2 regions of the Thauera sp. JM12B12 genome follow, and region 2 is predicted to be linked to the other one. Evidence: riboswitches for the same ligand, from Rfam matches in the RefSeq annotation. Region 2 holds a riboswitch; the other holds the start of a gene.
The links. Region 2 has a riboswitch for cobalamin ahead of AAG895_RS17265 (TonB-dependent receptor). Riboswitches for the same ligand answer to the same signal wherever they lie in the genome.

Region 1 (3,750 bases), 860 kb from region 2:
CCCGCGCACGCTTCGCGGCACATGGCGAGCAGGGCGGCGCGGTCGAGCGGGCGGCGCGCTTCGCCGTCGACGACCTGCAGCACCGGGTCGGCGGCGCCCGCCTGTGCCGCCGTGCCCTGCTGCGCGGCGCGCTCGGCGGCGCGGCGTTCGCGGTAGAGCACGTAGGCGCGGGCGACGTCGTGCTCGCCCGAGCGCATCAGGGCCAGCTCGACCTGGTCCTGGATGTCCTCGATGTGCAGCAGGCCACCGTCGGGCAGGCGGCGGGTGAGGGCGCCGACCACGGTGTCGGTGAGGCGGGCCACGAGTTCGCGCACGCGCGAGGAGGCCGCGCCCTGGCTGCCTTCGACGGCGAGGAAGGCCTTGTTCATGGCGACGGCGATCTTGGCCGGGTCGAAGGCGACCGCCGCGCCGTTGCGACGGATGACCTGGAAGGCGTCGTACTGGAGGGTGTCGGGGCGTTTCTGGGCAGGGAGTCGGTCCACAGGTGGTCCTCGTTCGTGAATGTGGGCGGGGCGATGCTGTCGGGAAGGCTGCCGTTCAGGCAGCAGTGCGCGGGGCGGCCTGGGCGTCCGGCGCAGGATGAGGCGCGTGCCGGTGAGCGGGTATGGCGTCTCGCGCGCTCTGCAACTCCAGCACGAGCGGCGCGGTGAGCCGGCCACCGGGGCGGCGGAAGCCGCTCGCGGCGGCCATGTGCAGCACTGCAGGGCTGACGCTGTGACAGACGATGCGGGCGGCGTCGAGGGCGCGCGCCAGCGCGATCACGTGTACGAACAGCGCACGGCCCAGGCCGCGCTGGCGCAGCGCAGGGCTGACGCTCAGTCCGAAGTCGACCTCGCCTTCGCGCACGCCGACATGGGCGAGCGCGACGATCTCGCCCTGCGTGTTGCATAGCCCATGGACGTGATCGCGCGCGAAATCGAGTGCGTCGACATAGGCGGCGATGCCTTCGTCGCGGATGCCATGGCTGAAACGCAGCAGTCGGTCGTCGGCATCGAGGCCGAGCAGGTGGGCACGGATGCGCGCTGCGTCGGCAGCGCCGAAGCGCAGCAGCGGGCGTGCGGCGACATGCCGGGAGGCTGCGGCGGGCGCGGGTGGATTCGGCGCCGCGGCGAGCGCGACGGGGGCGAGGCGGGCAGATGCGTGCATGGTGGAGATCCGGTGCAGGCGGGGCGGATCTCCGACGAGCGGGCGCAATGCCTCAGGCGCATGAACATGTCATGCGACGTGGCCGAGCCGTCAGGAAAGCGTGCAAGTGAAATGGTGTGAGCCATGCCTCTTGTCAGGGACACCCCGCCCCAAACTGTTGAAGGTGATGTGCATGGCAGGTCTCCTGGCTCACGGGTCGTCGCCTTGCGTCGGCCTTCCCGGAGGATCTCCAGTGGCAGAGAGGGCGCAAGACTCGCCGATTACAGTTGCGGGGGCAGCTCCGGGATTCGCGCTGGGCGCGGCACCGGATTCCCTTTTCATGCCTGCCGGTATCGGCAGGCAACCATGAACAGGGCGCGAGGTTAGCCGCGCCCCTCGGGGCTGTCAAACGCAGCGTGCTCGATTCTGCGCACGAGGGCATGCATGGCCCGGTGGGCAGGGACCTCGAAACCGCCCGCTTCCGCCATGCGCAGCAGGGCGCCGGTGATCGCGTCGATTTCGGTGCGACGACCGGCGAGCACGTCCTGCAGCATGCTGGCGCGGTTGGCGGCGGTTGCCGCGGCGACCGCGTGCACGCGGGCGAGCGCCGCGTCGAGATCGAGTGCAAGGCCTTCGGTGCGCAGCACCGGCCAGGCTTCGCGCACAAGCTCGTCCAGCGCGGCGCGGTAGGGCGGCTCGAGAAGGGCGCCGTTGGGCACGCGGTGAATCGCCGCCAGCGGGTTGATGGCCACGTTAACCAGCAGCTTTGCCAGCCGCGCGCGCGCGATGTCGGGTTCGACCCGGGCGCGCAGGCCGGCACGTACCAGCATCTCCGCTACCGCTTCGAACCCGGGCGGCAGCAGGGTCTCGCCTGCGCCCGAGGGCTGCACCCGCTCGCCCGCGGCCGTGCGCTCGCGGTAGGCGCCCTCGGTGGTGATGCCCTGGTCGACGAGCGCCGCCCGGCAGTGCGCGCGCAGGAGATCGCCGGTAAGCCCGTTCTGCAGTGACAGCACGCCGACTGGCTGCATGCGCTCGGCAATCGCCGCGGCAGCGGCGGTGTCGCCAGCTTTCACCAGCACGATCAGCCAGTCGGCAAGCGGAGGCCGCGTTGCGGCGAAGGCATCTGCTCGGAAGGGCTGGCCGCCGACCTCGACACCGGCGCGCAGATGCGCCGCACGCTCGGCATCGCGCGCGACCACCGCCACCGGGACCGCGCCCGCCAGGCGCGCGGCGAAGTGCAGGCCGAGGGCGCCGGCGCCGATGATCGCGAGGGGGTAGCGTGCGGGAGAGGCGTGGGCGGGCGAGGTCATGTGTGCAGCGTTAGGGTTCATCGGGTTGTCGGGAGCGCTCGCCGAGGCAGCGTGCGGTGAGGGCGGCCAGGGCCATGTCCGGGCCGAGGGAAAGGCTGTCGAGGGCGTCCGATGCGGCGGAGCGACCGCATGCGCTGTTCCACGACGCACCGTTCCGGATCATCGCGGGCAGGTGGCTATTGGAGCATGTTGAACACCCTGGATGGGGTAAATGCGGCGGAAAGCCGCATTTTGCGGTGTTTTGCCGCGAGTGGCACAGGGTTTGCGCAAGGCGCTTCCAGCCTGGCCGCCGCGCGGCCGGGTCGGAGGAGTCAAGAGAAAACGACCATTCGAGGAGCCATCCATGCATTCCAACACCACCGCCATCGCTCGCCCCCTGCGTACCGCGCGCCGTCTGCTGCCCGCCAGCATCGCTGCCGCGCTGCTCGGCTTCGGCGCCGGCTCGGCGCAGGCGATCAGTTTTTCCCAGGGCGACGCCACGCTCGACATCAACGGCACCGTCAACGGCTTCTACTCGCACCGCACCGCCGAGGCCAACGGCGTCAAGACGACCAATTCCGCGCTCACCAACGGCCTGCTGCCGGGCTGGATCAACTTCGTGTTCACCACCAAGGTCGACGGCCTGGACATCAAGGCCCACGTCGGCTTCGCCCCTGGCATCAACGACAAGTCGGACGTGGTCGGCCTGCCGAGCGACCCGGGCTGCGGCGGGGCCACCGGCTGCGACAGCCCCTTCACCCAGATCGACACGCGCAACCTGTACTTCCAGTTCGGCAACCAGGAGTGGGGGACGGTGAAGCTCGGTCGCGACATCGGCCTGTTCGGGCAGAAGATCATCCTGTCCGACATGACCCTGCTTGGCCTGGGCGGCAACAGCTACGCCTCCACGCCCTTCAACACCACCTTCGGCATGATCGGCCACGGCTACATGTACACCGGCTTCCAGCCGCAGATCACCTACACCACGCCGGCGATGGGCGGGCTGTCGGCTTCGTTCGGGATCTTCGATCCGAACAAGTTCGCCGGCGACGAGACCAAGGATCCCGGTTTCCAGGCGATGGCCAACTACGACTGGGAGGCGGGCGCCGCGAAAGGTTCGCTGTGGGCGGGCGCGATCCACCAGCGCACGAGCGGGGCGGGCAGCTTCAATGCCAGCGGCTTTGAGCTCGGCGCCAAGGTCGGCCTCGGTGCGTTCGAGTTCGTGGCCTACGGTTTCGATGCCAGCGGCCTGGGCCTGTCCACCGTCGGGGCGCTCTACCTGTCGCCCTTCGCCAAGACCGACGGCAAGGGCTACTTCCTGCAGGGCACCTACACC
Region 2 (8,934 bases):
GCAGGGCGCCTTCACGCTGCCAATCCGCAAAGCTGGTGACGAAGCCCTCGCGCTGCAAATCGGCCACCCCCGCCGTGATGCGCGTCTCGCCCAGCCGCGGCACCGCGAGCAGGCCGGTGGCGGCGCCGGCGGTGAGGCTCTCGTAGACCATCGACACGCTGTCTTCGGTCACCCAGGCCTGCGCGCTGCGCGCCACCTGTTCCATCGCCCAGCCGGGCGGGGTGTCGCGCACCGGACGCACGTCGACGCCGCGTTCGCGCAGGGCGAGCAGTGCGGCTTCGGTCTCGGCCGGGGTGCGGCGCGAGGTGGTCAGCGTCCAGCGCATCGCCGGCGTGGCGGCGAGGATGGCGTCGATCTGGGCGAGCAGGCCGGGGGTGTCCCAGCCATGGTGCTTGGACGGTCCGCCGATCAGGAACAGGCCCTTGTCAGCCGCGCGCTCGGGGCTGGGGCGGGCGGTGTTGAGCACGCCGCGGGTGGCGACGACGTTGGCGCGAGCGGGCGGCTTGTCGTGCTGCGGGATCACGCACAAGTCGAACCAGCCCAGCGGCAGGCTGGGCCGCATCAGCGCGATGAGTGTGCCGCCGCGTGCGCGTCGCGCGGCCAGGCCAGCCAGGTGCGTGCGGTGGCCGGCGACGAGGATCAGGTCCGGATCCGGCCGCGTGGCGCCGGGCGGGAAGCGGCCGGCGAGCCACTGCCACAGCGCGCTGCGACCGGCCGGGGCGTCGATCCAGTGCGTCTCGACCGCCGTACGCGCCGCCAGCGCCTGCGCCAGTCCCTGCAACTGGCTGCGGTGGCCGGGCTTGTTGTCGGTGATGAGCCAGAGGACGGTCATGGCGGGCTTCTCCTGCCTCAGCGGTTGAACCACTTCAACACCACCCCCCAGCTTTCCACATCGATTCGCGTCACCAGTCCGCAGCCGAAGTCCAGCCCCAGCCAGCGCTCGGGTGGCATGCCGAGCAGGTGGCCGGCGATGGCGCGCAGCGGGCCGCCGTGGGCCACGACGACGACATTCTCGGCGGGTGGGGGTGCCTCCCGTGGGAGCGGGCTTGCCCGCGAATCTCCAATCGACGAGCCATTCGCGGGCAAGCCCGCTCCCACAGGGCGTTTCTCGGCCCGCGGCGCAGATTCTGAAACTGGTGAAATTGGGGTTTGTCCCCTATTTCCATTTCCCGAAGAGGCGGTCTGCGGCGCGCAGCCCGGGCCGTGCCTGATCTCTTCCAGCCAGGCCAGCACCCGTGCGGCCATCTCGCGCGGCGACTCCCCGCCGGGCGCGCGAAAGCCGAGCGGGTCGGCCGCCCAGTCGTCGATCGCGCTGCCGATGTCGGTGAAAGTGCGGCCTTCCCAGTCGCCGAAGTGGATTTCCATGAGCCGGTCGTCCACGTGCGGCGTGCCGAGTTCCTGCGCGAGCAAGCGCGCGCGCGCGAGCGGGCTGGCGTGCAGGGTGAAGGATTCGGGCAGCAGCGGGCGCAGGCGCGCGGCGACCGCGACCGGGCACTCGGCGAGTCCGACGTCGGTCTGGCCATAGCAGACGCCCGGCTCGACGGCGGGGCGGGGGTGGCGGATGAGGTGGAGTTGCATGGGGTGCAGGGGCCGGCGCGTGGCGCGTGCTCAGGCCCAGTGGGCCAGGATGCCGATGTAGCACGCCAGCTCCGCCGCCTGCTGCACGGCGCCGAGCAGGTCGCCGGTGTGGCCGCCGAGGCGGCGCAGGAAGAGGCGGGCGAGCCAGAGGGTGAGGAGCGCCGCCAGCCCCAGCGCGCTCAGCCCCTGCAGCGGGGCGAGCAGGACGAAGGCGGGCAGCAGGCCGCAGAGGCCGGCGAGGATGAGTTCGCCGTGGCTCAGCCGCTGCGCGAGCGCGGCGGCCTTGCTGCTGTCGTCGCTGCGCGCGTAGGGCAGGGCGTGCAGCACGCCGACCGCGGCGAGGCGCGACAGTGGATGGGCGACGAGGAGCGCGATCGCGGCGGTGGCCGGGCCGCTGGCGGCCAGTTCGATCAGCGCCGCCGCCTTGGCGAGCAGCATCAGCACGATGCCGATGGCGCCGTAGCTGCCGATGCGCGAGTCCTTCATGATCGCCAGGATCTGCGCCTTGTCCCAGCCGCCGCCCAGCCCGTCGCAGGCGTCGGCGAAGCCGTCCTCGTGCAGCGCGCCGGTCAGGCGGATGGTGAGCGCCATCGACAGGATCACCGCCAGGCTCGCCGGCAGCACCTGGGCGAGCGCGTAAAGCGCCGCGGCCCCGGCAAGGCCGACCACCCAGCCCACCAGCGGCAACCAGGCGCCGGCACGGGCGAGGCGCTCGGGCGACCACGCCACCCAGGCCGGTACCGGCAGGCGGGTGAAGTAGCCGAGGGCGGTGAAGAAGCGGGCGAGCGGTTCGCGCATCAGGCGGTGCAGGTTTGCGGGAGGTTTGTGGGAGATTTTTCGGAGATCTGTGGGAGATCTGTGGGAGCGGGCTTGCCCGCGAACATCGCCAGCTCAAGCGCCGCATTCGCGGGCAAGCCCGCTCCCACAGACAGTTGCTCCCGCGACAGCCTCTTCGTGGGCAGCGCGCGTTCAAGTCTGCGTGCTGACCCCCGCCGACTCGAAGCTCGCCATCTCGTTGAGGAAATTCACCGCCGCCTGCACCAGCGGCAGGGCGAGCGCGGCGCCGGTGCCCTCGCCCAGGCGCAGGTCGAGCTCCATCAACGGTTCGACGTCGAGGTGGTCGAGCTGCACGCGGTGGCCGGGCTCCTGCGAGCGGTGGGCAAACACGCAGTAGGCGAGCACCTTGGGCTGGATCGCGTGGGCGACGAGGAGGGCGGCGGTGACGATGAATCCGTCGACGAGGATCAGCATGCGCTTCTCGGCGGCGCCGAGCATCGCGCCCGCCATCATCGCGATCTCGAAGCCGCCGTACTCGACGAGCACGTCCAGCCCCGAGCGCGGCCGTCCGCCGCGCTCCAGCGCCTGCGCCAGCAGGGTGCGCTTGTGGAACAGGCCGGCGTCGTCCAGCCCGGTGCCGCGGCCGGTCACGGTGTACAGGTCGGCGTCGTGCTCCGCGCCTACCAGGCAGTGGGTGATCAGCGACGCCGATGCGGTGTTGCCGATGCCCATCTCGCCGAAGCCGACGCAGTTGCAGCCGTTGCCGGCGAGCGCATGGGCGATCTCGCGTCCGCGCTGCAGCGCCGCGTCGCGCTGGGCGGCGGTCATCGCCGGCTGTTGCAGGTAGTTGGCGGTGCCCGGCGCGATCTTGGCGTCGATCAGGCCGCCGCGCCTGCCGAAGTCGTGGTTGACGCCGGCATCGACGACGGTCAGCCCGAGGCCCATCTGGCGGCTGAACACGTTGATCGCCGCGCCGCCGGCGAGGAAGTTCTCCACCATCTGCCAGGTCACGTCCTGCGGGTAGGCCGACACGCCCGCCCTGGCTGCGCCATGGTCGCCGGCGAAGACGACGATGTGCGGCTGCTGGAGCGCGGGGGTGAGCGTCTGCTGGATGAGGCCGATCTGATGGGCGAGCGGCTCGAGCCGTCCGAGCGCGCCGAGCGGCTTGGTCTTGCGATCGATCTTGTCCTGCAGCGCGGCGGCGAGCAGGGTGTCGGGCGGGGCGATGGCGAAGGGCGTCATGCGGCGAGGTGGTTCCGAGGTTGGGCAGCGCAGGGGGGCGTCACGCCCGGCGTCGGCGATGTCCGACGGATGACGGGCGCTTGGCGCGCGTGGAAGTTTAGCCCTGCTTCAGCACCAGTGGCAGCCCGGCGGCGACGAACACGACGCGCGGGCAGCGCGCGGCCACGGCCTGGTTGAGTCGTCCGGCCTCGTCGCGGAAGAGGCGCCCCAGCGGCGTCTCGGGCACCAGTCCGAGTCCGACCTCGTTGGCGACCAGGATGACGCGGCCGGGCAGCTTGGGCAGGGTGGCGAGCAGGGCGTCGCGCTCGCGGCGGAACAGCGGCAGCTCGTCCGCGCTGGCTCCCGGCGGCAGTCGATCCGCGTCGATCAGCAGGTTGCTCAGCCACAGCGTGAGGCAATCGACCACCACGCAGCGCTCGGGCGCCGCTTCGGCGCGCAGCGCGTCGGCGAGCGCGACCGGCGCCTCCACGGTGCGCCAGCCGGCGGGGCGGTCGGCCCGATGGCGGCGGATGCGCGCGGCCATCTCCGCGTCGAGCGCCTCGGCGGTGGCGATGACGGTGACGGCGAGGCCGGATGCGGCGGCGCTGCGTTCGGCTTCGCGGCTCTTGCCCGAGCGGGCGCCGCCGAGGATGAGTTCGCAGGTCATGGGTGCTTCGTTTCCATAGCTCGGTCTTATCGCTGCAAGGGCTGTGTTTTATTGCAGTGCACGATACTGCCCCGTACGGTATCATCCGCCCCCACTGCCCCGGAAGGGGTGGCGCGTTATCGGTGCCCACGGGCGTTTCTCGCCCAGGGTTAAACGGGAAACAGGTGCGCGGCCCCTCGCAAACGAGGCCGCAATGCCTATGCTGCCCCCGCAACGGTAAGTGCGCGCAAGGCGTGTCATGCAGCCACTGGGACTCCACTCCCGGGAAGGCGACCCGCCCGTCCGGCCCTCGGGCCGGCACAGCGCACGAGCCCGGAGACCGGCCGGAACGCGAATTGGCGGATGTGCCGCGGGGTGGCGGCGACGGGCGCGGTTTGTCTTGCTCTCTTCGGTTCTCCCACGCTGTCGGTGCGTCCAGGTGAAGTTGCCATGGCGTGCGGGGACGCGCGGCATGGCGAAGGGAGTTCAAACAATGAAGATCCGCCTCTCCGCGCTCGTGTCCGCGTGCGCGCTCGCTTACCCGTTTGTCCCGGCCCAGGCCGACGATGCCCAGCTCAACCACGTCGTCGTCACCGCCACCCGCCAGCCCATCACTGCCGACGAGGCGCTTGCCAGCGTCGACGTGATCGACCGCGACGAGATCGCGCGCGCCGGCAATGCCAGCCTGGTGCAGCTGCTGGCGGGCCGTCCCGGCGTTCAGGTGTCCAGCAGTGGCGGCCCCGGCGCCAACAGCAGTGTGTACATCCGCGGCGCCAACTCCGGCCACACCTTGCTGCTGATCGATGGCGTGCGCGTGGGATCGGCGACCAACGGCGCCCCCACGCTGGAGACCATTCCGCTCGAGCTGATCGAGCGCATCGAGATCCTGCGCGGCCCGGCGAGCGCGCTCTACGGGTCGGACGCCATCGGTGGCGTGATCCAGGTGTTCACGCGCAAGGGCCGCGAAGGCTTTCAGCCCAGCGTGCGCGCCGGCATCGGCACCGACGGGGCGCGCACGCTGGGGGCGACGCTGGCGGGCGGGGCCGAGCGCCTGCGCTACAACGTGTCGGCCGGCACCGAGCGCAGCGACGGCATCGATGCCAAGCCCAACTCCACACGCGGCAGCGATGGCGACGACGACGGTTTCCGCAACGAGTACTTCAGCGGCTCGGTGTCGCTCGGCTTCCGCGAGGCGGACGAGATCGGCCTGACCGTGCTGCACTCGGATCTGCGCAACTGGTACGACAACGCCAAGGTGTTCGACTCCTACCTCGACAAGCGCACCAGCTCGCTCGGCCTGCACATGCGCAACCAGCTCGCCGCCGACTGGACCAGCACGCTGCGCTTCGGCTACGGCGCCGACGAATCGCGCAACCGCGCCGACCTCAACGATCGATCCGTCTTCGACACCGAGCAGCGCCAGCTCACCTGGCAGCACGACATCGCCCTGGGCGCCGGCTCCCTGCTGGCCGCGTACGAGTACCTCGAGCAGGAGGTCGACTCCAGCTCCGCTTACGCCAAGACCAGCCGCTACACCAACTCCCTGCTGCTCGGCTGGAGCGGGCAGTTCGACCGTCACCACCTGCAGCTCAATGCCCGCCACGACGAGGATTCGCAGTTCGGCAGCAAGACCACGGGCGCGCTCGCCTATGGCTATCGCCTGAGCCCGGAGTGGCGCGCGCGCGCCAGCATCGGCACCGCGTTCAAGGCGCCGACGTTCAACGACCTCTATTTCCCCTGGGGCGGCAATCCGGACCTGCGGCCCGAGGAGGCCCTGAACCGCGAGGTCGGCCTGGTGTGGGAGCGCGACGGCACCCGCGCGAGCGCCACCTACTTCAACAACCGCATCAAGAACCTGATCGCCTGGGCGCCGCTCGATCCGGCCGATCCGATGAGCGCCTGGGCGCCGGCGAACGTCGCGCAGGCGTCGATCCAGGGCGTCGAGCTGGCTGCCAGCGCGATGTTGGGTGACTACCGCGTGCGCGCCACCGTCGACTTCCTCGACGCCGAGGACAAGGCAAGCGGCGACGAACTCGGCCGCCGCGCGCGCATCGGCGGTTCGCTCGGCATCGAGCGCGCCATGGGGCCGTGGACCTGGGGGATGGAATGGAACGGGCAGGGCCGGCGGTATGATCGCATTCCGAACAGCGCGGCCAACCGCATGGGCGGCTACGGCCTGCTGAACGCCTATGTGCACTACGCGCTGGCGCCGGACTGGAGCGTGGAAGTGCGCGCCAACAACATCCTCGACAAGGACTACGAGCTTGCCCAGAACTACGGCACCCAGGGGGCCAACGCCTTCGTGGCCGTGCGTTACGCGATGCACTAAGGCGCGATGCTCGTCGCCACCCAGCGTCACCACGTCCCCGGTGGCCGGCTCCTGATGCGGCCGGGCCGCCACCACCCCGTGCTGCTCGCCGCCGGCCTGCTGTCGGCGGCGGCGCTGGCGCTGCTGTGGGCCCTGGTGGCGGGCGACATGCCGATCGGCCTGGCCGAGGCCCTTGCCGCCCTCGCCGGCAGCGAGGGCATGGCCGCCGACGTCGTGCGCGAGCTGCGCCTGCCGCGTGCGGTCGCCGCCTTCGTCTGCGGCGGCCTGCTCGCCACCGCCGGCGCGCTGATGCAGGTGCTGCTGCGCAATCCGCTTGCCGATCCGTACATCCTGGGCATCTCCGGCGGCGCGGCGGTGGGGGCGCTGGCGGCGATCACGCTCGGCGCGGCCTCGATCTGGGTCGATACGCTGGCCTTCGGCGGTGCGCTCGCCGCGATGCTGCTCGTCTTCGGTCTGGCGCATGGCGACGGCAGCTGGACGCAGACGCGGCTGCTGCTCACCGGCGTCATCGTCGCCGCCGGCTGCGGCGCGGCGGTGACGCTGATGCTGGCGCTGGCGCCCGACACGCGGGTGCAGTCGATGCTGTTCTGGCTGATGGGCGATGCCAGCGGCGCGGCGCGGCCGTGGCCGGGGCTGGGGGTGCTGGTGCTGGGGCTGGCCGCAGTGATGCCGTTCGCGCGCGACCTCAACGTGCTCGCGCGCGGTGAGCTGAACGCCCGCGCGCTCGGGGTGAGCGTGCGCAGGCTGCGCATGGGCCTGTACGTGCTGGCCTCGCTGCTGACCGCGACCGCGGTCACGCTGGTGGGCTCGGTGGGCTTCGTCGGGCTGATCATCCCGCATCTGGTGCGGCTGGCGCTCGGCAACGACCAGCGCGTGCTGATCCCCGCCGCGGCGCTCGCCGGTGGCATCCTGCTGACGCTGGCCGACACCGCCGCGCGCACCGTGCTCGCGCCGCAGCAGCTGCCGGTGGGTGTGCTCACCGCGCTGATCGGGGTGCCGGTGTTCCTGTTCCTGCTCGCGAGGCATCCGCGGTGAGCGCTGCGTACGCCGACGGCCCGCCGCTGCTGGAGGCCGAGCGTCTCGCCCTGCAGGTGGGCGAGCGCTGGCTGTGCTGCGAGTTCAGCCTGAGCCTGGCGGCGGGCGAGTGCCTGGCCCTGCTCGGCCCCAACGGTGCCGGCAAGACCACCTTGCTGCACACCCTGGCCGGGCTGCGCGAACCCACGGTAGGGCAGGTGCGCCTGGGTGGCCTGCCCTACGCGGCCTGGTCGCCGCTGGAGGCGGCGCGCTTTCGCGGCCTGCTGCCCCAGCAGCAACCGGACCATTTCGCCGCCTCGGTGCTGGAGACGGTGCTGATCGGCCGTCACCCCCACCTCGGCCGCTGGGGCTGGGAGACGAGCGAGGACGAGGCCATCGCCCGTCAGGCGCTGGCCGACGTCGGCCTGCAGGGCTTCGAGACGCGCGACGTCCTCACGCTTTCCGGCGGCGAGCGCCAGCGCGTCGCGATCGCCACCCTGTTGGCGCAGTCGCCGCAGCTCTTCCTGCTCGATGAGCCGCTCAACCACCTCGACCTGCATTACCAGATCGCCACCCTCGAGCTGTTCCGCAGCGTCGTTCGCGGCGCCGGGAAAGGCGGCGCGGCGCGGCACGGCGCGGTGATGGTGCTGCACGACATCAACCTCGCCGCGCGCTACGCCGACCACATAATCCTGCTCGACGGCCGCGGCGGCGTGAAGGCGGGCAACCGCGACACCGTGTTGCGCGCCGAGCTGTTGAGCGAGGCCTTCGGCCATCCCCTGCGTCGCTTCGAGAGCGAAGGGCGCGTCGTCTTTCTTCCGGATTGAGCGTTCACCGATGAAACACCTTCTTCGCCGCCTGCTGGGCGGCCTGCTGCTGGCCGTTGTGGCCTTGCCCGCCGCCGCGGCCTGCCCGCGCATCGTCAGCCAGTCGCCCTACATCACCGATGCGCTGGAATGGCTCGGGCGCGGCGACTGCATCGTCGGCGTGTCGCGCTACGACACGCGCGAGCTGCCGCGCACCGGCGGCGTCAAGGACCCCGACCTCGGCGCCATCGGGGCGCTGGATCCCGGGCTGATCGTCGTCTCCCGGGGGACCGATCCGGCCCTGCTCGACATCTTCGAGCCGGAGGCGCGCATCCTGCAGGTCGATGGTTTCGGCTCGATGGCCGACACCGAGGCGATGCTGCTCAGCCTGGCCGAGGCGACCGCCGTCCCCGACGCCCGGGCGCGGGTGGAGGGCTTTGCGCGCGCCTGGCGCGCCGCGGCCGCGGCGGTGCACGGCGGCGGCAGGCGCGTGCTGGTGATCTCGGCGTGCTCGGCGCAGCCGTATTCCTTCGGCCGCGGCCACATGGTCGGCGACGCCTTTG

Region 1: linked by a shared signal. The riboswitch ahead of AAG895_RS13350 (GNAT family N-acetyltransferase) and the one ahead of AAG895_RS17265 (TonB-dependent receptor) in region 2 are both predicted to bind cobalamin.

What each region holds. Positions count from the first base shown of each region.
Region 1 covers NZ_CP154859.1:2,946,001-2,949,750, reverse strand. Annotated here, with positions in the region: gene AAG895_RS13355 (ribonucleoside-diphosphate reductase subunit alpha) at 1-482, opposite strand, end outside; gene AAG895_RS13350 (GNAT family N-acetyltransferase) at 538-1,146, opposite strand; cobalamin riboswitch at 1,303-1,509, opposite strand; gene AAG895_RS13345 (2-dehydropantoate 2-reductase) at 1,509-2,456, opposite strand; gene AAG895_RS13340 (porin) at 2,779-3,750, shown strand, end outside.
Region 2 covers NZ_CP154859.1:3,798,424-3,807,357, reverse strand. Annotated here, with positions in the region: gene AAG895_RS17290 (mitochondrial fission ELM1 family protein) at 1-832, opposite strand, end outside; gene cobC (alpha-ribazole phosphatase family protein) at 850-1,578, opposite strand; gene AAG895_RS17280 (adenosylcobinamide-GDP ribazoletransferase) at 1,609-2,376, opposite strand; gene cobT (nicotinate-nucleotide--dimethylbenzimidazole phosphoribosyltransferase) at 2,548-3,597, opposite strand; gene cobU (bifunctional adenosylcobinamide kinase/adenosylcobinamide-phosphate guanylyltransferase) at 3,695-4,243, opposite strand; cobalamin riboswitch at 4,347-4,586, shown strand; gene AAG895_RS17265 (TonB-dependent receptor) at 4,716-6,551, shown strand; gene AAG895_RS17260 (iron ABC transporter permease) at 6,606-7,586, shown strand; gene AAG895_RS17255 (ABC transporter ATP-binding protein) at 7,583-8,392, shown strand; gene AAG895_RS17250 (hypothetical protein) at 8,403-8,934, shown strand, end outside.